One region of the Exiguobacterium acetylicum genome, then DNA from elsewhere that is predicted to be linked to it. Evidence: riboswitches for the same ligand, from Rfam matches in the RefSeq annotation. Region 1 holds a riboswitch; the other holds the start of a gene.
The links. A riboswitch is a leader RNA that binds a small molecule or an ion and turns the genes downstream of it on or off. The one in region 1 is predicted to bind FMN.

Region 1 (14,941 bases):
AACGCGAAACTATACGGTCGTCTTGCCGGATATGTTCACATTCGGTCCACTCTTCCCAGCGATCAAAGAAATGCCAAAAGAATATTTTATGCCGGAATTGTTACGGGATTTGTTGTTCAAACGCTTATCGGAGAAGTCGGAATATAATGAATTGCCTGTTCGCAAACCCTGATTGTTTGTTATACTAAAGCAGACATTAATTGACTTTTTGGGGATGAAGGGGGAAGCGAAACCATGGGACGCGGAGAAATCCAACGTAAACCGGAATGGTTGAAAATCAAGCTGAATACGAATGAAACCTACACAGAATTAAAAAGTATGATGCGCGAGAAAAAGCTACATACTGTCTGTGAGGAAGCAAAGTGTCCGAATATCCACGAGTGTTGGGCGGTACGCCGGACGGCGACGTTCATGATTCTCGGAAGTATCTGTACACGTGCGTGCCGTTTTTGCGCCGTGACGACAGGACGTCCAAACGAACTCGATCTCGAAGAACCAAAACGTGTCGCGGAATCCGTTCGTTTGATGAACCTGAAGCACGCGGTCATCACAGCGGTTGCCCGTGACGATCTGAATGATTTCGGAGCAGGCGTTTACGCTGAAACCGTCCGTGAAGTGCGTCGGATGAACCCAGAGACATCAATCGAAGTCTTGCCTTCAGATATGGGTGGGAACTTTGAAGCGTTGAAAACGCTGATTGATGCACAGCCAGACATCATGAACCACAATATCGAGACGGTCCGCCGTCTGACACCGACCGTTCGTGCGAAAGCCACTTACGACCGGACGCTTGAATTCCTTCGTCGTTCGAAGGAACTCGCACCTGAAATTCCAACGAAGTCGAGCTTGATGCTTGGTCTTGGTGAGACATGGGAAGAGATTCTTGAAACGATGGATGATCTTCGCGCAAATAACGTCGACATCATGACGATCGGTCAGTATCTCCAACCGACGAAAAAACACCTCGACGTCATCAAATACTATACACCACAAGAGTTCGCTGAACTGAAGCAAATCGCCCTCAGCAAAGGATTCTCGCACTGTGAGGCAGGTCCACTCGTTCGTTCGTCGTATCACGCGGATGAGCAAGTCAACGCAGCGAAAAAGAATAAAACAGCACTTCCGATCGACTAATGATCAAAAACCGTTCGAGCAGTTGCTCGGACGGTTTTTCGTCTGCCAGGCGAAATGGAATATGCTATGATAAGAACAGCAGGAGGTGGGAATAATGATACAAGTCAATCGGGAACGTTATGAGGTCGTCGAAGAGAAGCGCGAAGGTTTTAATGAGGAAGCCTTCATCGGTCGTTTTAGCGATGTCCTTGAGAAATATGATTATATCGTGGGGGACTGGGGGCACGGTCAATTACGGCTACGTGGCTTCTATGAGGATCAACACGAGAAAGCAACATTTGATACGAAGATTTCGCATGTGGCAGATTATCTCTACGAATACTGTAACTTCGGATGTGCCTACTTCATCGTCAAGAAGATCGGATTGGTAGAAGGAGAAGAAGCACCACCTCGCTTCGACGGTTCTTCATCCAATACGTTGAAGTTGAAACGGAAGTTCGCACCTGCACCAGAGAAGACGGAAGGCGAGTAATCAAACTGTCATACAGAAAAGCGTTTCTAGTGGACAGAATTCGGCTATTACTATAAGTATCATGTACCTATAGGGGGAACCATCCATGCGAATCGTTGGAATTTACTCATCCGTACCAGAAGTCGTCAGTGCCGTGCACGATCTCCGTGTTGCCGGTGTCGTTTCGACTGATTTAAAAGTCTTAGCACACGATAAATACGATCTCGAACAAATCGAGGAATTGGCGGATTTGAACAACCAACAGACATCTACGCGTCTGTCGCAGGAAGATCATCGCAATCTCTGGCAGGAAATCAAAAGTATCTTCAAAAAGGATGACACAGCTTCTCATGGCGACGCTATCCACGGAAGTGGCTTGACGAAGGAAGACGTTGATCGTGCGAATCATGCGGTCGAAAGTGGTCAATTCGTATTACTCGTCGGTGATGAAGCGGATCAGCATTCAGAACGCCGTGCCCATGACGAGTCAGACAATACGAACGTCTTCAGCGGACCGAACACACTAAATGAACGAAACGATCGTCTCTTATAAGAAAAAGCCTTCGTCCGCGGACGAAGGCTTTTTTCATAGACCGATATAAGCACGCAGATACATCTCGAGTTCCGTTGCCGCATCGTCTTCGACGTCAAACGCCGTCGCGATGTAGCCAGGTTCATCAAAATCGTCCGCACCGATGATCGCATAGCGATTCGATAAGAGATTCAAGACGAGAATCTTACCGTAAAAATGCTCCGAGTGGGTGATGGCGAGATCAAACCGACTGGCTTCTCCAATCCAACTGACGAAGCGTGTCTTCGTTTGTTCGACATCATCATATAAAAAATCACGTTCTTCCATCATTCAGCTTCCCTCATTTCCCTAACATCTGTTTCAGATTAAAGGGTTTGGGGGACTTTTTGCAAGTATGGTTTACGCGATAAGCTATGCTCGGCGATGACTTTTCGAATCGTCCGTGTCTTTGAACGCATGACGAGGGATGTCGTCTCAACGATATCATCCGTCAAGAACTTAACGCCATCGAGCATTTCGCCCGTCGTGACGCCGGTCGCAGCAAAGATACAGTCGTCGCTTTTGATAAGGTCATCAAGCGTCAAGAGTTGAAGCGGATTTTCAAGTCCCATCCGGATGACACGAGCAGTTTCTTCCTCGTTCATCGGATGTAAGCGTGCCTGCATGTCGCCTCCCATCGCTTTAACGGCAGCAGCCGTGATGACACCTTCAGGAGCACCGCCTGTTCCGATGAAGATATCGATTCCTGTCGCAGGAGAGAGTGGTGCGATTCCAGCCGAAACGTCGCCGTCTTCAAACAGACGAACCCGTGCGCCCATCCGCATCGCGGCCTCGCGGAAGTGATCGTGACGTGGGCGGTCCTGCATGATGACCGTGACATCCTCAATCCGTTTATTGTTGTATTGAGCTGCTTTTTCAATGATGACTTCAAGTGGATCGTCGAGCGAGACGTGCCCCTTCAAGTTCGGTCCAACTGTTAATTTATCCATATACATATCCGGTGCGTGGAGCAGGGCACCTTCATCGGCGACGGCGATGACGACCATCGCATTACCGAGACCTTTGGCGACGATATTCGTACCTTCGAGCGGGTCGACGGCGATGTCAACGATTGGACCGTTTGCTGTTCCGACACGTTCGCCGATGAAGAGCATTGGTGCTTCGTCGAGCTCACCTTCACCGATGACGACCGTTCCGTTCATGTTGACCGTGTTCAAGACTTCGCGCATCGCAGTCGTTGCTGCATCATCCGCTTCATTTTTCTTACCGCGACCAATCCATTGAGCAGAAGCTAATGCTGCTGCTTCCGTAGCGCGTACGATTTCCAGTGCGAGTTCCCGTTCCATGTATATAACCTCCACGTCACCAATGTGACATACTATTTTCAGCAAAAATCTAAATTGAGGATAACACATTGGGGAATGTGATGCAAATGACCTTTCTGCTTTTCAGGATTGCCGGATAACGATAAAATGGAGGATGTGAGGGGGAATGAAGATGTATTTCGTCAATCGTCAAAAAATCGAAGAGACGGTCGTCTGTTATGAGACGGCACTTCGACAAAGTAAGGAAGTTACGGGGGATCCGGTGACGACGGCACTGGCTATGGAGCGGATCGGTTTTTTAGTCATCGAGAGTGTCATCGACATCGGAAACAGTATGATTGATGGATTCATCATGCGGGATCCGGGAAGTTATGAAGATATCATTCTCATATTAGAAGATGAGAAGGTCATCGATGGACCGCTCGCGACGAGTCTGAAGAAGCTCGTTGCGTTACGTACGTTGATCGTCCGGTCATTCACACAGTCGAGTATGGCGGAGATTCGGGCGGTACTTGAGACAGAGGAAGCAGAACTATGTCGTTTCCCGGAAGCGATTCGCCGGTATATCGAGACAGAACTCGGACCGGTGTCTGCATTTTTACCAAACGAGGAGTGAGTCAGGATGAAGGCAAAAGGCTATTTATTTGATTTAGATGGAACGATGTATAACGGAACGGAACCGGTAAAAGAAGCGGTCGATTTCGTCAATCGTCTGCAAGCAGAAGGCATTCCGTATTTGTTCGTGACGAATAATGCGTCGATGACGGCAGAAGCCGTGGCGGAGAAATTACGCGGGATGGGTGTTCATTCCGATGCGAAACACGTCTTGACGAGTGCGATGGCGACTGGTCGTTATATCGCTGATCTATCACCGAAAGCACGCGTCTATGCGATCGGAGAAACAGGACTGATTGATGCGCTTGAACGGGAAGGGTTAGACGTCGTCGCAACAGAAGCGGCAGACTACGTCGTCATCGGTCTTGACCGTCAGATCACATATGAAAAACTCGCTGTCGGAGCCCTCGCGATTCGTGCCGGTGCTCGTTTCATCTCGACGAACGGAGACATCGCCATTCCGACAGAACGTGGATTCTTACCAGGAAACGGTGCCTTGACGTCCGTCCTGCGCGTGACGACGGAGAAGGAACCGTTCTTCATCGGCAAACCGGAACCGGTCATGGTCGATATCGCAACGGAGATGATTGGTCTGTCAAAAGAAGACGTCATCATGGTCGGGGATAACTACCATACGGATATCCTATTCGGAATCAATGGAGGCATCCGGACAATGCACGTCAATTCTGGCGTCCACACACCCGTCTTCATTCAAGGTCAGGATCGTCAACCGACATACATGGTCGATACGTTAGCCGAATGGATTCTATGAATCAAAAAATCCCGAACGAGAATTCGTTCGGGATTTCATGTATTAGAAGACTTGTTCGACTTCAACGACGCCAGCGACTTCTTCAAGAAGGGCACGTTCGATACCGGCCTTCAATGTGATCGTTGAACTTGGGCAGCTACCACAAGCTCCCATCAAACGGAGTTTTACGATTCCGTCTTCTACATCTACGAGTTCAACGTCTCCTCCATCACGAAGAAGGAACGGACGCAATTTTTCAAGAACTTCATTCACTTGATCAAACATTTCCATGCGTAAACACATCCTTTCGTATAGTTTCATTGTAACAGGGTTGAAAAATGTTCTCAATCTGGAAAACTTGTATACTAAAGAGGAGAGAATTGAAAAGGGGGACTTCAAGATGGAAATCACGGTTTATGGAACAGCGGTCACTTGTCCGAGTTGTGTCGGGGCACCCAGCTCGGAAGAGACGTTCAGTTGGCTACAAGCTGTCCTCGGACGGAAATATGAGCAAGCGATGACGCTACGCTATGTCGATTTCGAGACAGCAACAGCGGATCAATGGACGGAAGCGCTAAAAGAGGATGTCTATTTTTATCCACTGATCGTGCTTGATGATGAGATGATTGACGAGGGGTACGTCAAATTGAAGACGATTACGGAAGCGATTGATGCGAAGTTAAGTCAGACGGGGTGAACGAAGAAGAGGTATCCCAAAGATCGGGACACCTCTTTTGCTCATTTAATCTTTTTGTGTTTCCATAAGACACCGGACTTCAAGAGACGTGGGACTTTCCCCGTCAGCGCTTGCTTGCCCATGACGATCCCGAAACCATCTGATTTCCCAAGCGATCCGAGCATCCCGCGCAGTTTGATTTCTGGCAGTTTCGGCAATTTTTTCCCTTGCCATTTCGCTTGCAAGACATCGACGACTTGTTCTGCCTGATGTTCTGCGAGTTGACCGCTTGGTGCATACGGCAAGCTGGCACAATCGCCGATGACGAATACGTTATCGTATTCTGGTACATGGTGATGTGCCGTCAATTTGATCCGACCGCCACTGTCTGCAGCAAAGCCGAGATCACGAACGACCTTGACCGGTTGCGTACCTGCCGTCCAAATCGTTAAGTCGGACGGATACGTATCGTCGCCGTTACGCACGTCGTCCGCTGTGACGAGCGTGACGTTCGAATTGTTGATGACTTCCACGTCATGCTCCTCGAACCATTCCTGGACGTAAGACGAGACTTTGTCGGATAAGAACGACAAGACGGATGGACCGCGGTCGAACAAACGAATCGTTAAATCCTTCCGGCTCTCGTGCAGTTCACTGGCGAGTTCGACACCAGATAGACCAGCACCAACGATTGAGACGACGGATCCCGGTGACAGACCGCAGATCGCTTGCTGTGTCTTACGCGATTCTTCAAGTGTCTGGATGCTGTATGTAAACTCTTGAGCACCCGGAATGTTGTGGTATTTATCCTCACAACCGAGAGCGATGATCAAGTCATCATAGAATAATTCTGATCCGTCCTGCAGGTGGACCGTATTCGTCTCTGGTGAGATTTTAATGACATGTCCATATTTATAAGTAAGATGTTTCCCCTCCGGAAATTCAATCCGGACATCCCGATCTGATAATGTACCTGCTGCGAGTGCGTAATATTCCGTTTTGAGTGCGTGGTATGGTAGACGGTCGACGAGCGTGACGGCAACTTCCTCGTCCTTGAACCGCTCACAAATCCGCATTCCACCATATCCTCCGCCGAGTACGACCAATTGCTTCATAACGTAAAATCCCCCTTAGTTCCCCTAAATCAGTCTGACCTTGTATAATACGACATGAGGCAGGTCGTTTCCTGCTTGAAGGAGGAAAAAAAGTGAATCCGATTATTGAATTTTGTATCAGTAACTTAGCGGCGGGTACACAAGTCGTCATGGAGCAACTCGAACGTGACCCGAACGTCGATGTCGTCGAATACGGTTGCCTCGGCTATTGCGGCATTTGTTCGCTTGATCATTTTTGTCTCGTTGATGGTGAGACCGTCGTAGGCGAAACACCGGAAGAGTTACTCGAGAAGATTTACCTAAAAATCGAAGAAAACGAGCTGTGAACAAAGACAGCAAAAAATCCCCTCGTTCGTCTGAACGAGGGGATTCGTGTCCGTCAGCGGGCGCAGCTTTTCGGATCAGGCAGATTGTTGACGGCGCATCATCCATGGTCGTAGTTTCAAGAACAACGGAATGAAGAGTGCCGAGATGAACAACGCCTTGATGACGTTAAACGGTAAGATACCAGCTGTGATCGCTGTCCATTTGACAGCTGGATCCGCCATGTAGTCCATACCGAGGAACCATGCATACGCTGGAAGGATCAAGATATAGTTGAGAATCGCAAGACCGAGTGCCATCGTGATCGTACCAGCGACGAGACCAGTTGCGAGACCTTGTGTTGATTTCTTTTTATGGTAGAACCAGCTGACAGGAAGCACGAATGCGACGCCAGCAGCAAAGTTCGCGAATTCTCCGACCGGAACACCACTTCCGCGGAAGATGTAGTATAACACGTTCTTCAATGCTTCGACGATGACACCTGCGACCGGTGAGAACATGATCGCTGCGACGAGAGCAGGAACATCACTGAAGTCGATCTTCAGATAGTTCGGTAAGAACGGTAGTGGGAAATTGATAAGCATAAGAACAAATGAGATTGAACCTAACATTGACAGAGTGACCATTTTTTGTGTGCGTTTCATACGAGTATTGTCTCCTTTTGCTCGTTCCTCTCGATGAAGTATTGGCATGACTGCGTCCATAAAGAAACCCCTATTGATGAGATCAACAGGGGAGAAGTCCGCATTAAATAAACCTAATCGATTATTGCAAAAATCGATCAAATTCAAACTCATGCCGCCATCTTCTCCCATCCAGACTATACTGTCGGCTCCTGAATTACACAGAATCAGCAAATAGCGCCCTATTCGCTCGCGGGCTTCAACTCATATGAGTTGTTTACCGCCGGTCGGGAATTTCACCCTGCCCTGAAGATGGAACGATTATTTTATTGTACATACCATTTATACAACGAATTCAAGATAGTTTCAAGCAACTAGGTTTCGATTCGCTCAGAAGTTGCGTATACTAAAGAAAAGGAAGGTGATGACATGATCCATTTAACGGAGGCAGCAGCGCTACAAGTCCAGGACATGATGGCGCAGGCACCAGCAGATGAACGGAATCTTCGGATGCTCGTCCAAGGTGGTGGATGTAGTGGTCTGTCGTACGGAATGGGATTCGACCAACAGAAAGAAACGGATCTCGTTTTCGAACAGCACGGCGTGACCGTCATCGTGGACGAAAAAGATTACCCGGTCGTCAAAGGACTGGAAATCGATTATAAACAGTCGATGCTCGGCGGCGGATTCACGATCACGAATCCGAATGCCATCGCAACATGCGGTTGCGGGACTTCGTTCCGGACGGCAACGAATGCCGGGACACCGGGTGGCTGTTAATGAATCCAATCGTGGACATCGTCCACGATTTTTTTATTGTCCGTATACAGGAGACCTGTTCCATTGACTCGAAATATTAAGAGAGTGAATGCTACTACGAACAGGGAGGGCTTCAGGATGAGAAAAGTATTGATCTTCGGGGGAACGCGCTATTTCGGACGCCGGCTTGCGATTCGCTTAGCCGATTCGGGGGATGATGTGACGATCGTCACACGCGGTGAGCATACGCCACCAGTCGCGAAGGGCTTGACATTCTTCAAAGGGGACCGGACGTCAAGTAGTACGATGAAGGACTTAAGCCAGCAGCACTGGGATGTCATCTATGACAATATTTGCTTCACGCCGTATCAAGCCAAACTTGCGATCGACGCGTTTGAAGGGAAAGTCGGACGCTACGTGTTGACGTCTACGATGTCTGTCTATGAAGGCGGTGGTGCGAACATCACCGAGCGTGCATATAATCCGTTTCCCGGGAAATATGATCTCGAGAAGGAACATGGATATGGCGAAGGGAAACGCCAAGCGGAGAGTTATTTCTTCCAACGGGCGACGTTCCCAGTCGTTGCGGTCCGTTTTCCGGTCGTCCTCGGACCAGATGACTATACGGAGCGACTCGTCTTTCATATCAAACGGGCGCTTGACGGGCGTCCGATCGTTGCCGAAAACACATACGCGAAGATGGGGTATATCTCCAGTTACGAAGCCGCTGCCTTTCTGGAGTGGTGTGGTCGCTCGGAACTGACAGGACCGATCAACGCTGCGAGTGACGGTGTCTTATCGATTCAAGACCTGATGGATAAAATCGACCGCGTTGCGGGAACGACGAGCCAACTCGTCGCAAAAGGAGAGGATGAATCACCTCTTGCGCCGGAACGTGATTTTTATATGGATACGACAGCCGCAAAACAAGCGGGCTTTCTGTTCCAGCACATCGATGACTGGCTCGATCGCTTGATTGAAGAGGAGGTGCGCAATCACCAATGATGCAGTTGATGAAACCAACCCTCGCATGGGAGACAGAATACCGCGCCTTTTTAGAAGACTGGCGAGAGTCGGGCGAAACGATCGTGCCGGAAGCAGTCGGAGACACATATGAACCACTGGGCGCTTATTTTGCGGAACTGAAGGAAATGGAGACAACAGTCAGACCGGGTCTTGTCACCCATTCGACGTACTGGATGGTCGACGGGCAACGAATCGTCGGTGCGCTGAACTTCCGGCATGACTTGACGGAGAACTTGAAGTTGTACGGCGGACACATCGGATACGGCATCCGACCATCCGAGCGTCAGAAAGGATATGCGACGACCGGGCTCCGTTTAGCGCTAGAAGAAGCACGGCAACGTGGACTCGATCAAGTGCTATTGACGTGTGGCGTTGATAATCTAGCATCTCGCCGTGTCATCTTGGCGAACGGCGGACGAGAAATTGAGCCGACTGTTCGTAATGGACGCGAGACACGTCGCTTCATCATCCCGTTATGAGGATTCGTGAAGCACGTCTTGAAGATGCGTCAGCCATCGCCCGCGTTCATATTGATGCCTGGCGCGAGACGTATCAAGGTATTATTCCGGACACTTATTTAGTGCAGTTATCGCACGAAAAACGGACGAAACAATGGGGACAGACGTTAATTGATCAGCGCGTCTATGTTGCCGTGTCAGGAGAAGAAGTCGTTGGCTTTGCGCAAGGTGGAGCGAATCGAAGTGATGCGCGTGAAGGGGAGCTGTATGCGATTTATGTCTTGCAAGCGTCGCAAGGACAAGGACTCGGAAAAGCGTTGTTTCAACGCATCGCTGAGGACTTAGCGGAATATGAGACGATGCAGGTTTCTGTCTTGCGGGATAATCCAGCGTGTCAGTTTTACGAGCGATTCGGTGGTCAGATCTTCGAAGAATCGATGATTGAGCGAGGTGGGGTCGAACTCGTGCAACGGGTTTACCGGATACCTGTTAAAAGATCATCCGTATGAAATCGGACGTTTTCAACATCTTCGCTTTCCTCAGGCGGGATATAAGCCGCGCCAGTTCCCATTCCATGTGATCTGTCGGGTCTTACCTATCCCTGACGGAAGCACACATCGTGCTTCCTTTTTCCTGTAGGAGTCGAAAATGTTTGGTCATGTCCTATATGTGATTCCATCTAAATAAGAGGTCGGACTCCGGTATGTTATCCGGAATTCGACCTCTTATTTGTTTACAGCCATTCAGTTATCTCAAGAATGATTCGTTACTTTTTCGAACAGACTCGTCGAGTGTTGCGGGTGACGAGCAGATGGATCAACGAGAAGTTTCGCTTGGTTAACGGCGATCGGTGCTTCACCGAAGCCCGTTGCGATTAGTTTGACGCGTCCTTCGTAAGTCGCGATATCACCACAAGCGAAGACGCCCGGAATCGCAGTCTCCATCTTCGAATTGACACGAATCGAATTGCGTTCGAATTCGACTTCCCATTCTTTGAGCGGTCCGAGTGACGAGACGAAACCGAAGTTACAGACGACATCGTCAGCAGCGACGACGACGACTTCACCACTTTCAGCATGTTTGAACGTCAGCGTCTCGATGTGCGTCTCACCTGTAACCGATTCAAGTGTATACGGCGTCATGACGTTGACGGACGAATCGTGTAACAATTCGACCGAATGTTCATGGGCACGGAACTTATCACGACGGTGGACGAGCGTGACGGATTTTGCGATCGGCTCAAGCATCAATGACCAGTCAACTGCTGAGTCACCGCCACCCAGTAAGACGACTTGGCGATCCTTGAAACGTTCCATGTCGTTGACGAAATAGTGTAAGTTCGTTTCTTCGAAGCGTTCTGCATCCGCCACTCCGAGTGGACGCGCAGCGAACGAGCCGTTTCCTGCCGTCAAGATGACGGTCTTCGTATAATGCTCGCCTTTGTTCGTGACGAGGCGGATGATTCCGTCATCCATCCGTTCATAAGCGATGACGGTCTCACCGAGCACGTATGTCGGATCGAATTCATTTGCTTGTTCAAGCAACCGATCGACCAGTTCCTGTGCTTTTACTTTCGGAAAACCGGCAATATCGTATATATATTTTTCAGGATAAAGCGTAGCGAGTTGACCACCTAATTGAGGTAGACTCTCGATGACCTTCGTCTTCATCTGGCGCATTCCTGAATAAAACGCGGTGAACAGTCCGACCGGACCGCCGCCGATGATCGTGACATCATATGGTTGGTGCATCTGATTCCCTCCTAGCGTTGGATAGGTCCATTATATAGGAAGTAGGGGGTGAAGGTGCAAGTACGGGACATCTCACATTTTTTTAAGGGAAATTACATTTTTCTTTTGCAATCATTCCTGAAAAGTGTTTCAATAGGCTTATAGACATGTGAACATTATTTGAACAAAATTTTTGAGCATTCGTCTGTAATTGAATGTGAAGAAAATCACAACAAAACTACGATTCGTAAGGAGTATCAGAACATGAACACACCTAACATTGTTATTCTTGGAGCGGGCTACGGTGGATTGATCACAGCAGTCAACCTTCAAAAGAAACTCGGCGTCGATCAAGCGAACATCACGTTGATTAACAAACACGACTATCATTACCAAACAACTTGGTTGCATGAACCAGCTGCAGGTACGATGTCTGCGGAGCAAGCGCGCATCTACATCAATGATGTCATCAACCCGTCACGCGTCAAACTTGTCAAAGGTATCGTCGAGAAAGTCGACACGGCTGCTAAAACGGTTCTTTTACAAGATGGCGGAACAGTTCCTTACGATTACGTCGTCGTTGCTCTCGGTGGCGTTCCTGAAACATTCGGTATCAAAGGATTGAAGGAACACGCGCTGACGATCAGCTCGTTGAACAGCGTCCGTAAAATCAAGGAACATATCGATTACTCATTCGCACAGTACAAAACAACAGGATCACAAGATCGTTCACTCTTGACGATCGTTGTTGGTGGTGCTGGATTCACAGGAATCGAGTTCATGGGTGAGCTCGTCAACCGTATTCCAGAACTGTGCAAACAATATGACATCCCACGCGAACTCGTTCGTGTCGTCAACATCGAGGCAGCGCCAACAGTCCTTCCAGGATTCGATGCTGATCTCGTCAACTACGCACACAAATGGCTTGAGCGCCAAGGCGTCGAGTTCAAACTCGGTAACGGCATCAAGGAATGTGGACCAGGAAGCGTCACGTTCGGTCCGCTTCAAGGTGACACGACTGAGACGATCGAAGCAAGCACGATCATCTGGACAGGTGGCGTCAGCGGGAACCCAGTCGTTGCAGCATCTGGTTTCGAAGCGATGCGTAACCGTGTCGTCGTTGAAGAAGATCTCCGTGTTCCAGGACACGACAATGTCTTCATGATCGGTGACTGTTCAGCAGTCATGGATCCTAGTTCGAACCGTCCGTACCCACCGACTGCACAAATCGCGACACAACAAGCACACAAAGTCGCTGAGAACATCGCAGCACTCATCGCGGGTCGTCAAACATCGACATTCACGTACGAGAACAAAGGAACGGTCGCTTCACTTGGTCACAAAGACGGCATCGGCATGGTCTTCGGTAAGAAGATCTACGGTCGTAACGCATCGTTCATGAAAAAAGTCATCGACAACAAACACTTCTTCGAACTGAAAAAACTTGGTCTTGCGATCAAAAAAGGGAAGTTCTAAGTTCACGTTTTAGGCAAATGTACACTCGTGCATTTGCCTTTTTTGTCGGTTATACTAGAAGAGATTCAAAGGGGGAACAGTATGCATATCATTCAAGCCGTGATCGGGAGTGTCCTTTATCTCGTCATGTTCTTTAGTATCGGATTCATCTTAAACATGTTGTTGCGGAGTACATGGGTGATGCTCGTACTCTATCCGGTCATCATCATCATGATGATCGACAACCAATCGACGCTCGAATACTTCACGAATGCTCGTGAAGCGATTCCGAATCTCGGAGACCGAATTGCTGGTCTACAGACAGCGGATATCACGATGTTCGCGGCTGGTCTTGCCGGAATCATCATCGCCGGTCTATCGATTCGCTTCTTGCGTAAGAGCGGTTACCAAATGTTTTAAAGTCTACTTGAGTAAGTAGGCTTTTTTCGTGTCTGAAAAACCGTTATAATAAAAACAATGTCTTTAAATAAATGTGTAAGAGCAGATTGGGTTGAGAGCGAATGGATAAACAAATGTACCACGTTATCAAGGTATTGAATAATAATGTCGTCATTTGTTCGACTGGTGCGAATCAGGAAGTCATTATCCTCGCGAAAGGGATTGGCTTCGGTCGGAAGCCAGGCGATCAACTGACAGATCTCGACAAGTTGGAAAAAGTCTACACGTTGAAGGATAAAGAAGAACAGGATCAATATAAGGCGCTCGTCGGTCATCTCGATGAGAATTTCATCGCGTTGATGAACGAGATCGTCTCGATGATCGAGACACGCTTCGGAAAAAAGGTCGACGAACATATCCATATCGGATTGACGGATCATTTGACGTTTACGTTCAAGCGACTGGAACAAGGAATGGAAGTCACGAATCCGTTTCTTGCTGAAACGGAAGCCTTGTATCCGGAAGAGTACGCCCTTGCAGAAGAAATCGTCGAGTTCATCAGTGCCGAGATGAATTTTTACCTGCCTCCAGCTGAGACAGGATTCATCGCACTTCATATTCATTCAGCGACGAACTTCAAAGACGTACTCGAAGTTAACCGCCATCATCAACTCGTCGGTTTAATTGCTAGTCATATCGAACAGCGACTGGAGATTAAAATCGATCGAAAATCGCTTGATTACAAGCGTCTGATTCGGCATCTTCGTTCAGCGATTGAAAGGGTTTCCAATGGGGAGTATCTAGAGGCTCCAGAAAAAGTAGAAAAGCTATTGCGTGAAGAATATCCGCTATGCTATGATACTGCTTGGGAGCTGATGTCCATCATGGAACGTCAGTTGAAGAAAGCGGTACCGCGCGGTGAGGCGACGTATCTTACGATGCATCTGCAACGCTTAGTGCAGTACGATTCAGGTAAATGACCGCACGGACTACGTGTTACTGATACGATCAGGCATGAGTGGGATGTCGGGCAAGAAGCTTTATTTCCGTTATGCAACGGGATAAGTCTATTGTCTACAATCCGCTCGTGCCTGATTTTTTTCTGTAAAAAATCGGTCAGATGTCTGACTTTTTTCGTCTCAATCATTGGCATTATTCATCATACTTCGCTCTTAACAGGAAAAGGAGGAAACACACATGTTCAAACAGATTTTTGCTGTTCTTCAACGTGTCGGTAAAGCGTTGATGCTTCCTGTAGCGATTTTGCCAGCTGCCGGTATCCTACTCGGATTCGGTAACGCGATGCAAAATCCGAACTTGACGTCAAAACTCGAGTTCTTGAAAAATGATGCAATCATCAAGGTTGCAAAATTGATGGAAGCAGCCGGGGATATCATCTTCGGTAACTTAGCACTCTTATTCGCGGTCGGTGTCGCGATTGGTCTTGCAGGGGACGGCGCAGCCGGACTTGCGGCAATCGTCGGATTCTTGATCATGAACAAAACAATGAGCGTTTGGCTCGGCGTTACACCAGAAATGGTTGCTAACGGTCAAGGGTATGCAAACGT
Region 2 (14,941 bases), 410 kb from region 1:
CAGCGAAAAACTTCGTCCGCTCCGTCATGCACGACGAGATTCCAGCATCGATTCGCCAGTTGATCGAGTCCCGGAATGCGAATCCGATCTATAAGATTCATTTCCTCGGACACCATACCGGTCAACCGCTCTTATCGCAAGTCGCAAAACGCTTTGACGTCGATGTCAATATCTTGCACGGGAGCATCACAGAATTGCAGGATACGCCGTTCGGCACCTTACTCGTCGAGTTGATTGGTGAGCCGGCTGAAGTGAAGCGAGCGTTACACTACATCGATCAGGCACAGGTGACGGTTGAGGAGGTGCTCGCTGATGCTAGTTAACTACAGTGATATTTGGACAGCATTCTTACAGACGATGACGATGGTCTCCATCTCACTCTTATTCTCAACCTTGATCGGCTTACCACTCGGGATCCTGCTTGTCGTCACGCGAAAAGGCGCATTGCTTGAAAATGTCCCGCTGTTCACGTTCTTCAACAGTATCGTCAATATTTTTCGCTCGATTCCGTTCATCATCTTACTCGTTGCGATCATCCCGTTGACACGGTTGATCGTCCAGACATCGATCGGAACAGAAGCCGCCATCGTCCCGCTCGTCTTTTACGCTGCACCGTACATGGCGCGGCTGATCGAGAGTTCTTTACTCGAAGTCGATAAAGGCGTTCTTGAAGCAGCAGAAGCGATGGGCGCGACACCGTTTCAAACAATTTTCCGCTTCCTCCTACCGGAAGCACTCGGTTCACTCATCCTGAACTTAACGATCGCGACGGTCGGCTTGATCGGGGCGTCGGCGATGGCAGGTGCGATTGGAGGCGGTGGTCTTGGTGACTTAGCGATCACCTATGGTTATCAACGATTCGATACGAAAGTCATGATCATCACGGTTGGAATTCTCGTCATCTTAGTCCAAGGCTTACAGACGACTGGCAATATCGTCGCACGAAAAATTAGAAGACATTAATCAAGGGAGCGATTCAGCCATGAAAAAAGCAGTAGCAATTGGAGCAACACTCACGACGATTTTATTTGCCGGGTGCGCAGCATCAGGAGAAGACGAAAAGACGATCAAGCTCGGTGTCAGCGGTTCGGACACACAAGTTTGGGATTATGTCGCGAAAAAAGCAGAGAAGGAGGGCATCAAAATCGAGCTCGTCAAGTTCTCCGATTATGTCCAGCCGAACATGGCACTGGCTGAGGGCGAGATCGACGCCAATGCCTTCCAGACGATTTCCTACTTCAACGCTTTCAAGAAAGAACATAACTTGAAGCTATCGCCGATCGCGACGACCGTCATCGCACCGATGGGGATCTACTCGGATAAATACAAGGACGTCAAAGACATTCCGACTGGCGGAAAAATCGCCGTTCCGAACGAAGCGACGAACATGGGACGCGCCCTCTTGTTACTGCAAGAAGCGGGTCTAATCAAGCTACCGGACGACTTCGACGGTAACGGCTCGGTCGATAAGATCGTCGAGAATCCGAAGAAGCTGAAAATCGTCCCGATCGTCGCCGGGCAAACGCCACGCGTCTTACCGGACGTCGCCGCATCGATCATCAACAATGGCATTGCCGTTGACGCCGGCTTTAACCCGATCAAGGACTCGATCGTCCATGAGAACGAGACCGCAAAACCATACATCAATATCATCGCGACACGGACGGAAGACAAGAACAAAAAAGAACTGAAAAAGATCGCGTCGCTGTATCAACAAAAAGATGTCGCGGCCTTCATCAAAAAAGAATACAAGGGCAGTACGATCCCGACGTTCGTTCCACTGAGCGATATCGGCGAATAATTTCAAAAGGAGAGTGGACAGTATGACGACACCAGTACGCACGACATGGGTAGAGACGATTGAACAGGACATCGAACAAAAACGGGAATCGTATCTTGAGACAAGTCACCGGATTCATGCAACGCCGGAAATCGGGAACGAGGAATTCTTTGCTTCGCGGCTCCATGCGGAGCGTCTAACGGCGGAAGGTTTTACGGTAGAACTCGGCGTCGCGGGGCACGATACCGCGTTCTTCGCGAAGAAATCGAGCGACCGACCAGGCGCGACGATTGCCTTTCTTGCTGAATACGATGCGTTACCAGGCATTGGTCACGCGTGCGGTCATAACATCATCGGCACGACGAGTGTCGCGGCAGCGATCGCACTCAGTAAAGTGCTCGATGATGTCGGCGGGAGTGTCGTTGTCCTTGGAACACCGGCCGAGGAAGGGGGACCGAACGGTAGTGCGAAAGGCAGTTTCGTCAAACATCAGTTACTCGAAGGAATCGATGCGGCCTTAATGGTTCATCCGTCGGGTCAAACACGGATTACGGGTTCTTCCCTTGCGGTCGATCCACTCGACTTTGCCTTTACGGGTCGTCCGGCACACGCAGCGGCGTCACCGGAAGAAGGCATCAATGCCCTCGACGCGGTCATCCAACTCTTTAACGGAATCAATGCTTTACGTCAGCAGTTACCGGACGATGTCCGGATTCACGGAATCATCACGCATGGAGGCGATGCGCCGAACATCATCCCGGAATACGCAAAAGCACGTTTCTTCATCCGGGCGACGACACGGGAACGATTGAATGCCGTCACGGAAAAAGTCAAAGCCGTCGCCCAAGGCGCGGCACTCGCGACCGGGGCGACACTTGACGTCATCGCCTTCCAAAATGAAGTCGATAATCTCGTCTTCAACCGGACGTTCGACCGTCTGTTCCAAGAAGAAGCAGAGGCGCTTGGTGAAAAGGTCCATTTAGACGAACGACCGGGTCTCGGCTCGACGGACGCCGGTAACATCAGTCAAGTCATCCCGACGATCCATCCGTATATCAAGGTTGGACCAGATGATCTCGTCGCCCATACGGAAGCATTCAAAGAAGCGGCCCGTTCAGCAGCTGGAGATGAAGCATTGATCACAGGAGCAAAAATCCTCGCTCGGACAGCGCTTCGCGTCCTCGCGGATGAGCGAACGCGCGGAGCGATTGCCCAAGAATTCCATGACCGGAAGAACGGGTATCTGTAAGCAGAAAACGACGACTGGACGCACTGCTATCAAGTGCTCCGGTCGTTTTTGAGATGCGGTCGATCACAAATTGGTGATGGGTGACAGAACTGGAGCGAAATCAAAAAAGAGACAAGACAGAAGCATTTGCGCTTTGTTTTCTTGAAAAAGATATGCTAGGCTAAAATTGTATAACTCAATAATCCAGTTCTTCGGGGTAGGGTGAAAATCCCAACCGGCGGTGATGCGATCAATCGATCGACGAGCCCGCGACCCATGATGTACGCATCATGGCTGACTTGGTGAGATTCCAGGGCCGACGGTAAAGTCCGGATGGGAGAAGAACGAAACGACACGATTCAAGCTATTTTCTGAAAAAATGTTTTCAGGAGATGGTCTCTTTCTGCATGAAAAAATGCAGGGAGCGAACCGTGTATTTCGTGAACCCTTCTATACAGACGCCCCTTTTTCAAGGGGCGTCTTTTTTCATTTGAAAGGAGTGAACGCGATGTCACAGATGATGAGTTATGCCATGCAATTAGCACATATGTTACACGGACAAACAAGTCCGAATCCAAGTGTCGGCTGTGTCATCGTCAAACAAGGACGCATCATCGGATTTGGTGCGCACCGGTTTGCCGGTGGTCCGCATGCGGAAGTCGAAGCCTTACGGATGGCAGGAGAAGCCGCTCGTGGTGCCGATCTCTACGTGACGCTCGAGCCATGCAACCATCACGGCAAGACGCCACCATGCACGGAAGCGATTCTACAAGCAGGAATCAAACGAGTCTTCGTCGCAACGGAAGACAAACATGCGATCGTCGCTGGTTCCGGAATCAAACGGCTACAGGACGCGGGAGTCGAAGTCGAGGTCGGCTTGTTACGGCATGAGGCAGAAGCCCTCTACATGGCATTCTGGAAGACGATCGAACGAAAACGCCCGACCGTGACCGTCAAGATTGCGCAGACGATGAACGGGATCGCGGCGACAGGTGAACAGCGCTGGATCACGTCAGAAGAAGCACGCGCGAACGGTCGTGCCCTACGTGGACGCCACGATGCAATCCTCGTCGGCAGTGAGACGGTCCTCGTCGATGATCCAGCACTGACGTTACGCGCGTCGTCAGGCATCGAGCCGATTCGAGTAATTGTTGATCGCCGGGGGCGTGTCCCGGAGACGGCCCAAGTTTTCCGTGATGGTAAAAATCCAACCTACTGGCTGACGAGTGTTCCTCGGATTAGTCACGATCAGGTGACGGTGCTCGTTGGTGAGTATGAGACGCCGGAAGCGATTTTGAAACGCTTATACGAACAAGACATCCGCAGTGTTTTGATCGAAGGTGGACCGACGATTCAAGCCGCTTTCCTTGAGGCAGATCTCGTTGATCGAATCGAAGTCTACCAAGCCCCATCGATTTTTGAAGGCGATGCGTGGAATAGTCAACACGATATCGAAAATCGTTTTCAAATCGATCAAATCGAAACGGTCGGACCGGATCTCCATCTGACGTACATCCGAAAGGAGGAGACGACATGTTCACCGGAGTGATTGAAGAAGTCGGAACCTTAAAACGAAAGATCCCGCGACCGAACGGGTTAGCGCTTGAAATTGAGGCGCACCGGGTACTCGAAGGAACGAAGATCGGAGATAGCATCGCCGTCGATGGGATTTGTTTGACGGTCACGTCGATGAGTCCGACCGGTTTCACGGCAGATGCCGTCCATGACACGATCCGGTCGACAGCCCTCGGCACATACCGCGTCGGAAGCCCATTGCAACTCGAACGGGCGATGCCGGCCGACGGTCGCTTCGGCGGCCATTTCGTCAGTGGACATATCGACGGAACAGCCCGACTGATCAGTCGACGACCGGATGGAGAAGCGATGGTCTATACGTTTGATGTCGGATCATGGCAAAAGTATTGTATTCCGAAAGGCTCGATCGCGATCAACGGTACGAGCCTGACGTTGCAACGCGTCACACCGGAAACGATCTCGATTTCATTGATTCCGCATTCCCGTCAAGTGACGACGTTTGATCGATTGGCAAGCGGTGCAGTCGTCAATATCGAGTGTGACATGATGGCGAAACATCTCTATCATTTCACGCAGCATGAGAAGCAGACGGACTGGGCAGCATTCTTAGGAGGCGACATGTAATGAACGGATTCGACTTGATTGAAGACGCAATAGAAGATTTGAAAAACGGACGACCGATCATCGTCTGTGATGACGAGGATCGAGAGAATGAAGGCGATCTCGTCATGCTCGCAGAACACGCGACACCAGAAAACATCAACTTCATGATCACGTATGGAAAAGGACTCGTCTGTGTACCAGTCAGTCCGCGGATCGCACAGCGACTCGAACTTGCTCCGATGACAGCGAATAATACAGATCCGCATGGGACGGCATTCACGCTCAGCATCGATCATGAAGAAGCAAAGACCGGCATCAGTGCTGAGGAACGGTCGCTAACGATTCAGCGGATGCTGACGGATGGACCGGAACGTTTCAAACGACCAGGTCATATCTTCCCGTTGATCGCAAAAGAGGGAGGTGTCCGGGAACGACGCGGACATACGGAAGCGGGTGTCGATCTTGCCCGTCTTGCCGGTAGCGATGAGATTGCCGTCATCTGTGAAATCATTAAGGAAGATGGCACGATGGCACGAGTCGACGATCTACTTCTCTATAAGGAAGAACATGATTTAAAACTGATTACGATCGAAGCACTCGTCGCCTATCTCGAGCGTCCATTGACGCGGGAGGCGGAAGTATTACTTCCGACGACGTTCGGAGCCTTTCGAATGATCGGCTATTCGACACAAGATAAGAAAGAACATGTCGCTGTCTTATCCGGCGAAGCGCACGACGGGATGCTCGTCCGTCTACACTCGGAATGCCTGACAGGGGATGTCTTCGGTTCGAAGCGGTGCGATTGTGGTCCGCAACTCGATGCGGCACTCGAGCGGATCGAACGAGAAGGTGGAGCCGTCTTGTATTTACGTCAGGAAGGACGCGGGATTGGTCTGATGGCGAAGTTAAAAGCGTACGAGTTGCAGGAACAAGGACTCGATACAGTCGAAGCGAATCATGCACTCGGTTATCCGACGGACATGCGTGACTATACGGTCGCAGCGAACATGCTGCGCGATCTCGGCGTGACGAAGATCCGCTTAATGACGAATAATCCGGATAAACAACGGGTGCTTGAGCAAGAGGGGATCGAAATCATCGAACGTGTACCCCATCAAGTACCGGCTGAGCCGGAAAATCAGCGTTACCTGAAAACAAAACAATCAAAACTCGGGCACTGGCTCGACATCCAAGGAGGACACACATCATGATCTATGAAGGTTTCTTAACAGGAGAAGGACTACGCGTCGCAATCGTCGCAGCACGTTTTAACGAATTGATCACATCAAAACTCGTCGGAGGAGCAAACGACGCGTTCCGTCGCCATGGTGTCGCAGCGGATGCTGTCGATACAGCGTGGGTTCCGGGAGCATTTGAAATTCCACTCGTCGCGGAAAAGTTAGCGAAAAGCGGCAAGTATGACGCCGTCATCACGCTTGGTGCCGTCATCCGCGGGGCGACGTCGCACTATGACTATGTCTGTAACGAAGTCGCGAAAGGTGTCGCGAGTGCATCACGCGACACAGGCGTACCGATCATCTTTGGTGTCCTGACGACGGATTCAATCGAGCAAGCGGTCGAACGTGCTGGTACGAAAGCTGGGAACAAAGGCTACGAAGCTGCGGTTTCTGCGATTGAGATGGCGAATCTTTTACGCACGATCTAATGGAAGTGAAAGAAGATATCCTTAAGCTTGAGGGGATCTGGATTAGTTGAAGATAGAAAGAGGTCGATCACCAGTTTAAAAAACTGAAGGTCGACTTCTTTTTTTGCTGAAATGATTTAAACTAAACGCCTTTTGAGATCAGTGTCGGACTCTAGATCGAGCAAGAAGCACGTATCATTTTCCTGTTTGTTACAAAAAAGGTTTTTCTCTTGTTAAACATCGGTATATAACAATTAGTACGTACCGAATAGAACGGAGGGACAACATGAGAAAGCAGACATGGACGGTTGGTTTTTGGGAAATCAGTTGTTTCATTCTTTGTTTTTATATTTGGCTGATTCTTTTTGAATCCAGCCCACAATGGAGCACGTGGGGAAACAACACGTTCTCGATTCTCGGTTGTCTCGTTGCCACGATCATGCTGGGACGCTTAGCGGTAAAGCACGAAGTAGATGGACAGCGATGGTTCTTCTTCTGGCTTGCTTGTGGAACAGGCAGTTATCTCATTGCAGAATTGATATGGACCTATACGGAAGTCGTATTGAAGCAGGTCGTATCGTTTCCTGGAACACCAGATTATTTTTATTTATTACAGATATTCTTTTTCTTAGTAGCGTTCTTATACTTCATTCGTCAACAAGTATTACCGAAGCGACTCATCGGTTTTATTTTTGATATCTTGATCGTCATGACGGTAGCTATGACATATAGTTGGTTTTTCTTAATGCGTCCGATTCTCTTGAATCAACAGGCGACCGTTGCTGAAGTCGTCGTCTCCTTTAGTTATCCGCTCAGTGATATCATTCTATTATTTTGTGCCATCAGTCTTTTTTTCATCATCCCGACAGAAGTGTGGCGACGACGTCAACGCCTGTTTCGCTTACTCATTACAGGTCTAATCATTCAAATCATTGCGGATACATGGTTTCTATATGAGACGATCGTAAATCGTCAGGAAGCAAATCAATGGATTGATCCATTGTTTATTGCTGGGCTGTTGATTGTAGCGAATGCAGGATATAAACAAGACGAGGGAACGGTTGGACTTTCGAATAACGTCTCTCGAACACAATCAGTCGGAAAGTTGTTTTTACCGTATGCTTTAGTCTTGTTTCTGTTCGGCACCATGCTCCTGTATGCGCAACGTGATTCATCCGTCAACGGATTGATGATTGGGTGTGGAATTACGATTTTCTTGATTCTGATTCGACAAATCTTAATGATTTTGAATAACCAGCAACTCTTGCAAGCCGTTCATCAAAAAACGGATGCGTTAGAAGAAAGTGAAGAACGCTATAAATCGCTATTCATGTACCATCCAGATGCCGTATACTCGCTCGATCTATCTGGAAGATTAGAAAGTACTAATCCTTCCTTTGAACGAATGACGAATGATGACGGGAAGGAATGGATTCAAAACACATATCAATCATTTTTAAAGCAGTTGGATCGTCGAGAAGCGCATGCATTTCATTTCGAGACGTCATTTGAAACTGAAGATGGAAAAAGTCGATTATTGAGCATCACGAGCATTCCAATCCGTATCAAGGAAAAAGTCGTGGGTGTTTTTGGTATTGGTCAAGATGTTACGGATATCCGGGAGAATGAGCAGAAAATTCATCGATTGGCTTACTTTGATCCTTTGACGGGAGCATTGAACCGACTGCATTTCGAAGAACGTCTCCAATACATCATGCAACAAGAAGAACAAGAAGAATGCATGTTATGTTTCATCGATTTAGATGATTTTAAGATGGTCAATGATACGTTTGGTCATCAAGTCGGAGATCAGCTCTTGAAGAACGTCGTCCATCGTCTGCGAGAAGCGACGGAATCATCCGATATCGTCGCAAGACAGGGCGGGGATGAATTCACGATCGTCCTTCGCGACATCAAAAATACCAATTCAGGGAGAAAACGCGTGCAATCGATCCTTGAATCATTGCGTACGCCGCATCAAATCGATTCATACGAACTCATTTCGAGTCCAAGTATCGGTACGGTCACTTTTCATACGGGTACGTCGCAACCGATGTTAACGTTGTTACGCCAAGCGGATTTAGCGATGTATCAGGCGAAATCACGCGGCGGAAAGCGAATCGTCTACTTTGAGGATATTGCAGAGAGTGCATCGCGACGTTTTCGTCTGGAATCGGAACTACCAATGGCAATCGAACGCCAACAGCTCGTTTTGGAATATCAACCTTTAGTCGATACAAAGTCTTATCGAATGGTCGGGGTGGAAGGCTTGATTCGTTGGAACCATCCGGAGTTTGGCAGAATTGCACCGAAAGATTTCATTCCATTGGCAGAAGAAGCCGGAATGATCATTCGCTTAGGAGATTTCGTACTGAATGAAGGATTTCGACAAGCTAAGCGATGGCAGGAAGCAGGAATCGACCTCAAGCTCGGATTAAACGTCTCGATGCAACAGTTTCACCATCCGACATTCATCTTGTCCTTGTTGCGATTGATTGAGGAAACAGGGGTGAATCCAGCACGGATTGATTTAGAAATTACAGAAGTCTCCGCCATCGAAGAGGTGGAGGAGACAATCGAGACGATGATGCGACTTAAACAAATGGGCTTTACGATATCGATTGATGATTTCGGTACAGGATACTCCTCATTGTCAAGACTAGCTGACTTTCCGATCGATACGTTGAAGATTCCCCAAGAATTCGTCGAACGAATGCAGGATAGTGAGACGGATCATGCATTGATTTCATCGATCATCCACTTAGCAAAGTCGTTGCGACTTGACGTCGTAGCAGAAGGGGTAGAAACGTTAGAACAAGTCAATCTATTGAATCAGTTAGCTTGTCAACGCATGCAAGGTTATTATTTTGGCAAGTCGATGCAGGCGATAAATATCCAAGAACTATATCAATTAGAAAAATGAATTTCAAAAAAAGGATAGTAGATTTGAAATTTGAGGGTTCGTTTTGAGGTAGAACGGTAATGGTCTACTAAAGAAAGTTTGAAACATTTTCCAATGTTTTTCGTAAATCAGGGTAACGCGTATAAAGGAGGAAATGAATATGAAGAAAACAAGGTGGGTAGCAGCCGGGATTGTCGCAGCATCAATTGGACTTGCCGGATGCCAAGATGGACAGACGGATTCAGGTAGTGGTAGCGGATCGGGTTCGACGAAGTCAGGGGAACTCTCGAACACAGAGCTGTTAAAGAAAGCGACAGCTGCTCAAGAGGATATCAAATCGTTCCATATGGAAGGAACGGTCAGCTCTAAAGCAGGTGAGATGGCGATGGATCAGAAGGTTTCAGCTGATATCATTCAAAAGCCGCTCGCGATGAAGCAGACGATGACGATGAAAAATCCTGAAGACGGGAAAGACGTGACGATTGAAAGTTACATCGTTGACGATAAAATGTATCTTTCACAAAACGGACAATGGATCGTTCAAGATGTTTCGGAATTAGGTGAGATGGTCGAAGCGATGGAATCATCGGCATCAACGGAACAAAACTTGCAACTCTTAAAGAAATACAAAGATAATTGGACAGCGAAAAAAGAGGGCGATGTCTATCAAATCGACGTTAAGCTGAGTGGTGACGATCTGAAAGCCTTCATGAAGGATTCCCTCGAACAGACAGGACAGATGGCACAGATGAAAGACGCGATGGATAGCATCGATTATAAGAAGATGAACTACAAGATGACGTACGACGCGAAGACGTTCTATCCGAAGTCTCTCGACATGGACATGGTGTTTGCGATCGAAAAAGAGACTGAGTTCAATATGAAGAATAAGTCGACGTTCTCGAAATTCAATGAGATTAACGAAATCACATTACCGGCGGAAGCAAAAGACGCACAACCGCTCACAGGTGCAGGACAATAAATAATAAAAAGAAAGCCCCTCTCTTCTAATCTGAAGACGAGGGGCTTGTCGTTTAGACTTGGAACTGACGTAAGACCTCTTTTAGTGATTCCGCCTGCTGTTGACTGACGGAAGTCTGGTCATGGACATCCCGGAACGCTTGGACGGAATGATTGATTTGTTCTGACATCGATTGTGTGCCTTGCGCCCCATCATTGACGGTGACGGCAACATCGTGGATGACACCGAGCATGTTCGCTGTCAGTTCCTGGAGTTGACCGGCTTGAGCGGCAAAATGTTCCGCTGCATCACCGAATAATTGTGCGTCATTTCGATACTGAACGGAGGCGTCTTCGAATAAATCATAGTCCTTGACGACCTTCGTATCGATGAAGGAGAGCATCTCACCGGAAGCGGAATTCAAATGTTCAACGGACTCGATGACGGAAATCGAGACGTCTTGAATTTGTTCGACGGTATCCCGGCTACTTTCAGCAAGTTTACGAATCTCATCGGCGACGACGGCAAAGCCGCGACCGACTTCACCAGCGCGTGCTGCTTCAATTGAAGCGTTAAGGGACAATAGATTCGTTTGCGCCGCGATCGAGAGGATGGCGTCCGATAAGACGGAAATTTCTTTGACAGCTTTCGCGCGAGCCATCGCGTCCTCGAGTTTACTTTTCGTTTCAGCGAGAATCTGATTCGCGGTCTGTTTCGCTTCTGTGGCGACGACTTGAAGCGATTCGGCACGTCCGCCGACTTCTTGTGCCCGTTTTCCGTTCGCTTCCGCACCAGAAACGATATCATGAATCGTCGCTTCCATATCGACGGCAGACGAGTTCATCTCTTCGGCAGAAGCGGCGGTCTCCTGCATACCGGCTGATAAATTTTCGATCGTATGGGAAGTCGACGCCATATCCTGATCGAGTTCGCTGATTCGACCGGAGACGTGACGTGAAGTCGACACGACATGGGTTGCTGTATCATCGACCTGGACGATGATCGTCCGTAAATGGGCGATGAATTGATTCATCGACTGGGCGATTTGTCCAATCTCGTCATCACGTACGACGTCGAGTTGTGCCGTCAAGTCGCCACCTTGTGTTGCCAGTTCATGCGTTTTCGCCTGCAGTTGGCGAAGTGGACCGAAGATCGAGCGTAAAATCAAGACGGTGAAGATGACGCCGAGTAATCCGACGACACCGATGATCGTGAAGAGAAGGAGGTGTGCTGTATTGGCAGAACTTGTGATGGCATCACCATTTATTTTCGCTTGTTGATTATTAAATTTTACGATTTTCGTCAGCTGATCAGAGACGGCGAAATACGAATCCCGGCTGTCCCCTTCATAATAAGTGACAGCTTCTTTTTGGGTTTCTGGTGTACTAAGAGTGAGCAGGCGATCGGTCGTCTCTTCGAACGTCTGCCATTTCTTTGCGAGGTCATCGAATAATTGACGGTCTGATTTTAAGTAAATCGTCTTCTCATATTCAGCAAGATTCGCATTAATGGTCGCTAAACCATCTTTGACACGCTTGTCATAACCGGCTTTAATCTCTGGATCATTTTCTTGAATGTGTAATAATTCGACACGTCGTAAATCCGATAGAGCAGTATTCGTTTCATGAGATAAGTTCAGACCAGGAATCCAGGAGGATGTGATGGTCTGACTCTGTTTGTCGACGTGGTCGAGTGAGAATCCGCCGTATAACCCGACACCGACTAAGCTAAGCAAAAGTATGGAGGTCAATAAGATAAGCTTCGTTTTAATCTTCATGTGATTCGCTCCTTTTTTTGCAAGATGAACTATTTATTTTCTTGATTATACCGTCACAAGTAAAAAATTTACTTATTATCAAAAAAATTAAAACGTAAAATAGTTTTATGAAAAAATAGTTTGACAATTATCAGTAAATTCTGAAAAAATGGTAAAGAACTACATATTTCATAAAGGGAGGTAAGACGAATGGGAAATTCATTTAGTGACTGGATTAGTGCGGTGTCCGATATCGTATGGGGACCACCGTTACTCATTCTGTTGGTCGGTACGGGGATTTACTTGACGATTCGCTTAGGATTCATTCAAATTACCAAACTGCCGTATGCACTGAAGCTTGCGTTTTCAAAGCATCAGGACGACAAGTCAGAAGGTGACATCAGTCACTTTCAAGCGTTGATGACGGCACTAGCAGCGACCGTCGGTACAGGGAATATCGTTGGTGTCGCAACCGCCGTTGTCCTCGGGGGACCAGGCGCGATCGTCTGGATGTGGTTGTCCGGTCTGTTCGGGATGGCGACGAAGTACGCGGAAGCAATCCTTGCCGTCAAATATCGTGTCGTCGATGAAAAAGGACAGATGGCAGGAGGACCGATGTATTACCTGGAGCGTGGACTGAAGCAAAAATGGCTCGGTGTCTTGTTTGCTGCATTCGCTTCGATCGCCGCGTTCGGGATCGGAAACGGGGTCCAGACGAACTCGGTCGCCCTCGCGATGAAATCGACGTTCGATGTGCCACTTTACGTGACGGGGATCGTATTGATGGTATTGACAGGTGTCGTCATTCTTGGTGGGGTCAAGTCAATCGGGAAAGTCGTCAGTCTGTTCGTTCCGTTCATGATTTTCTTCTATGTCGGAAGTGGTTTACTGATTCTCGTCATGAACTATGACTTGATTCCAGGTGCGATTTCGACGATCTTCAGCAGCACATTCTCAAGCGAAGCCATCACAGGTGGCGCGATTGGGGCAGCGATTCGTTATGGTGTCGCGCGTGGTGTCTTCTCAAACGAAGCAGGACTCGGTTCAGCACCAATCGCAGCCGCTGCTGCAAAGACGGACTTCCCGGGACGTCAAGCGCTCGTCTCGATGACGCAAGTCTTCCTCGATACATTGGTCGTCTGTTCAATCACGGGACTGACGCTCGTCATGGGAGGACAACTCGATACGAAGTTAGAGGGTGTTGAATTGACGACGGCGAGCTTCGAAGTCTTCCTTGGTCCTGCCGGAAAATACATCGTCACGATCGGACTCGTCATGTTTGCGTACTCGACCGTTCTTGGCTGGTCGTACTACGGTGAAAAATCGATCTATTATCTATTTGGTCAAAAATCGATCTTACCCTACCGCATCCTGTTCGTCTTAGTCGCCGGAGCGGGTGCGATGACGACGAACTTGAACATGGTCTGGGCGATTTCCGACGTCTTCAACGGATTGATGGCGATTCCGAACTTAATCGGTTTGATTGGATTGTCCGGCGTCGTCATTGCCGAGACACGACTGTTCCGCGAACAGTTAAAACGAGAAGAAGCGAATCGGAAAGTTTCGTAGGATACATGCTTAAAAAACGAGTTCGTGTATGATGAAGTATGAGAAAAGGGAGATCACGTTCCGGGTCATGTACTCGGATGGTGATCTCCCTTTTTATTTGATCGAAAGAAATTAAGAATGTGCATCACTTTTGACGATAAAGCATCAGGGATTCATACGGACGTAACGTCAAAGTGTGCCCCTCTGTCTGCATCTCCTGGTAGTTGTGAAGTAGCACCGTATAATCCGATCCGTCACGAGGTAACGTGAACGTCGTCTCTGTTCCGTAGAAGTTCGAAACGACAAGCAACTCTTCCTCGTTCGTTACGCGTTCGTACGCCCAGAGTGACGAATCGTCTGGTGTCAACAGACGGTATGAACCGTCTGTCAGCACGTTATACTGTTTGCGGAGTTGAATCAATCGTTTGTAATGATGATAGACCGAGTTTGGGTCTGCGACAGCCGACTCGACATTGATTTGCTCATACGTCGGCGAGACCGGTATCCATGGTTCACTCGTACTGAAGCCACCGTTGACAGCATCCGACCACGGCATCGGCGTCCGCGCATTATCACGCGATTTTTGACGAATCGCAGCGAGAATCGCTTCTTCCGTTACACCGTTGTCCCGAGCTTCCTGATAGGCGTTCAACGTCTCGACATCGCGGTAGTCGGACAGATCCGTGAAGTCCGGATTCGGCATGCCGATCTCTTCTCCTTGATAGATGTACGGTGTACCTTGTAGACCATGAAGCGTCGTCGCGAGCATCTTCGCACTTTCGACGCGATACGTGACGTCGTCACCGAACCGGCTGACGACGCGTGGCTGGTCATGGTTGCACCAAAAGATTGCGTTCCAGGCTTGTCCGTTCATGCCGGATTGCCAGTCGGAGAAAATCTGTTTCAGTTGCTTGAAATCAAATGGTGCTGCCGTCCATTTTTCGCCGTTCGGATAATCGACCTTCAAATGATGAAAGTTGAA

Region 2: linked by a shared signal. The riboswitch ahead of ribD (bifunctional diaminohydroxyphosphoribosylaminopyrimidine deaminase/5-amino-6-(5-phosphoribosylamino)uracil reductase RibD) and the one ahead of K7G97_RS12780 (ECF transporter S component) in region 1 are both predicted to bind FMN.

What each region holds. Positions count from the first base shown of each region.
Region 1 is NZ_CP082333.1:2,455,092-2,470,032, reverse strand. It holds gene K7G97_RS12840 (bifunctional metallophosphatase/5'-nucleotidase) at 1-172, shown strand, start outside; gene lipA (lipoyl synthase) at 235-1,134, shown strand; gene K7G97_RS12830 (YutD family protein) at 1,229-1,606, shown strand; gene K7G97_RS12825 (general stress protein) at 1,692-2,138, shown strand; gene K7G97_RS12820 (DUF3055 domain-containing protein) at 2,172-2,447, opposite strand; gene glpX (class II fructose-bisphosphatase) at 2,483-3,463, opposite strand; gene K7G97_RS12810 (DUF86 domain-containing protein) at 3,615-4,058, shown strand; gene K7G97_RS12805 (TIGR01457 family HAD-type hydrolase) at 4,065-4,829, shown strand; gene K7G97_RS12800 (NifU family protein) at 4,872-5,099, opposite strand; gene K7G97_RS12795 (DUF1462 family protein) at 5,209-5,505, shown strand; gene K7G97_RS12790 (NAD(P)/FAD-dependent oxidoreductase) at 5,547-6,599, opposite strand; gene K7G97_RS12785 (YuzB family protein) at 6,692-6,925, shown strand; gene K7G97_RS12780 (ECF transporter S component) at 7,001-7,567, opposite strand; FMN riboswitch at 7,723-7,864, opposite strand; gene K7G97_RS12775 (HesB/IscA family protein) at 7,976-8,326, shown strand; gene K7G97_RS12770 (NAD-dependent epimerase/dehydratase family protein) at 8,444-9,310, shown strand; gene K7G97_RS12765 (GNAT family N-acetyltransferase) at 9,319-9,810, shown strand; gene K7G97_RS12760 (GNAT family N-acetyltransferase) at 9,807-10,298, shown strand; gene K7G97_RS12755 (NAD(P)/FAD-dependent oxidoreductase) at 10,542-11,540, opposite strand; gene K7G97_RS12750 (NAD(P)/FAD-dependent oxidoreductase) at 11,784-12,995, shown strand; gene K7G97_RS12745 (YuiB family protein) at 13,077-13,394, shown strand; gene glcT (glucose PTS transporter transcription antiterminator GlcT) at 13,496-14,353, shown strand; gene ptsG (glucose-specific PTS transporter subunit IIBC) at 14,571-14,941, shown strand, end outside.
Region 2 is NZ_CP082333.1:2,863,943-2,878,883, reverse strand. It holds gene K7G97_RS14785 (methionine ABC transporter ATP-binding protein) at 1-323, shown strand, start outside; gene K7G97_RS14780 (methionine ABC transporter permease) at 313-963, shown strand; gene K7G97_RS14775 (MetQ/NlpA family ABC transporter substrate-binding protein) at 983-1,801, shown strand; gene K7G97_RS14770 (M20 family metallopeptidase) at 1,824-3,029, shown strand; FMN riboswitch at 3,213-3,357, shown strand; gene ribD (bifunctional diaminohydroxyphosphoribosylaminopyrimidine deaminase/5-amino-6-(5-phosphoribosylamino)uracil reductase RibD) at 3,517-4,557, shown strand; gene ribE (riboflavin synthase) at 4,542-5,168, shown strand; gene ribA (GTP cyclohydrolase II) at 5,168-6,358, shown strand; gene ribH (6,7-dimethyl-8-ribityllumazine synthase) at 6,355-6,813, shown strand; gene K7G97_RS14745 (putative bifunctional diguanylate cyclase/phosphodiesterase) at 7,079-9,715, shown strand; gene K7G97_RS14740 (DUF6612 family protein) at 9,855-10,676, shown strand; gene K7G97_RS14735 (methyl-accepting chemotaxis protein) at 10,729-12,432, opposite strand; gene K7G97_RS14730 (alanine/glycine:cation symporter family protein) at 12,622-13,980, shown strand; gene treC (alpha,alpha-phosphotrehalase) at 14,105-14,941, opposite strand, start outside.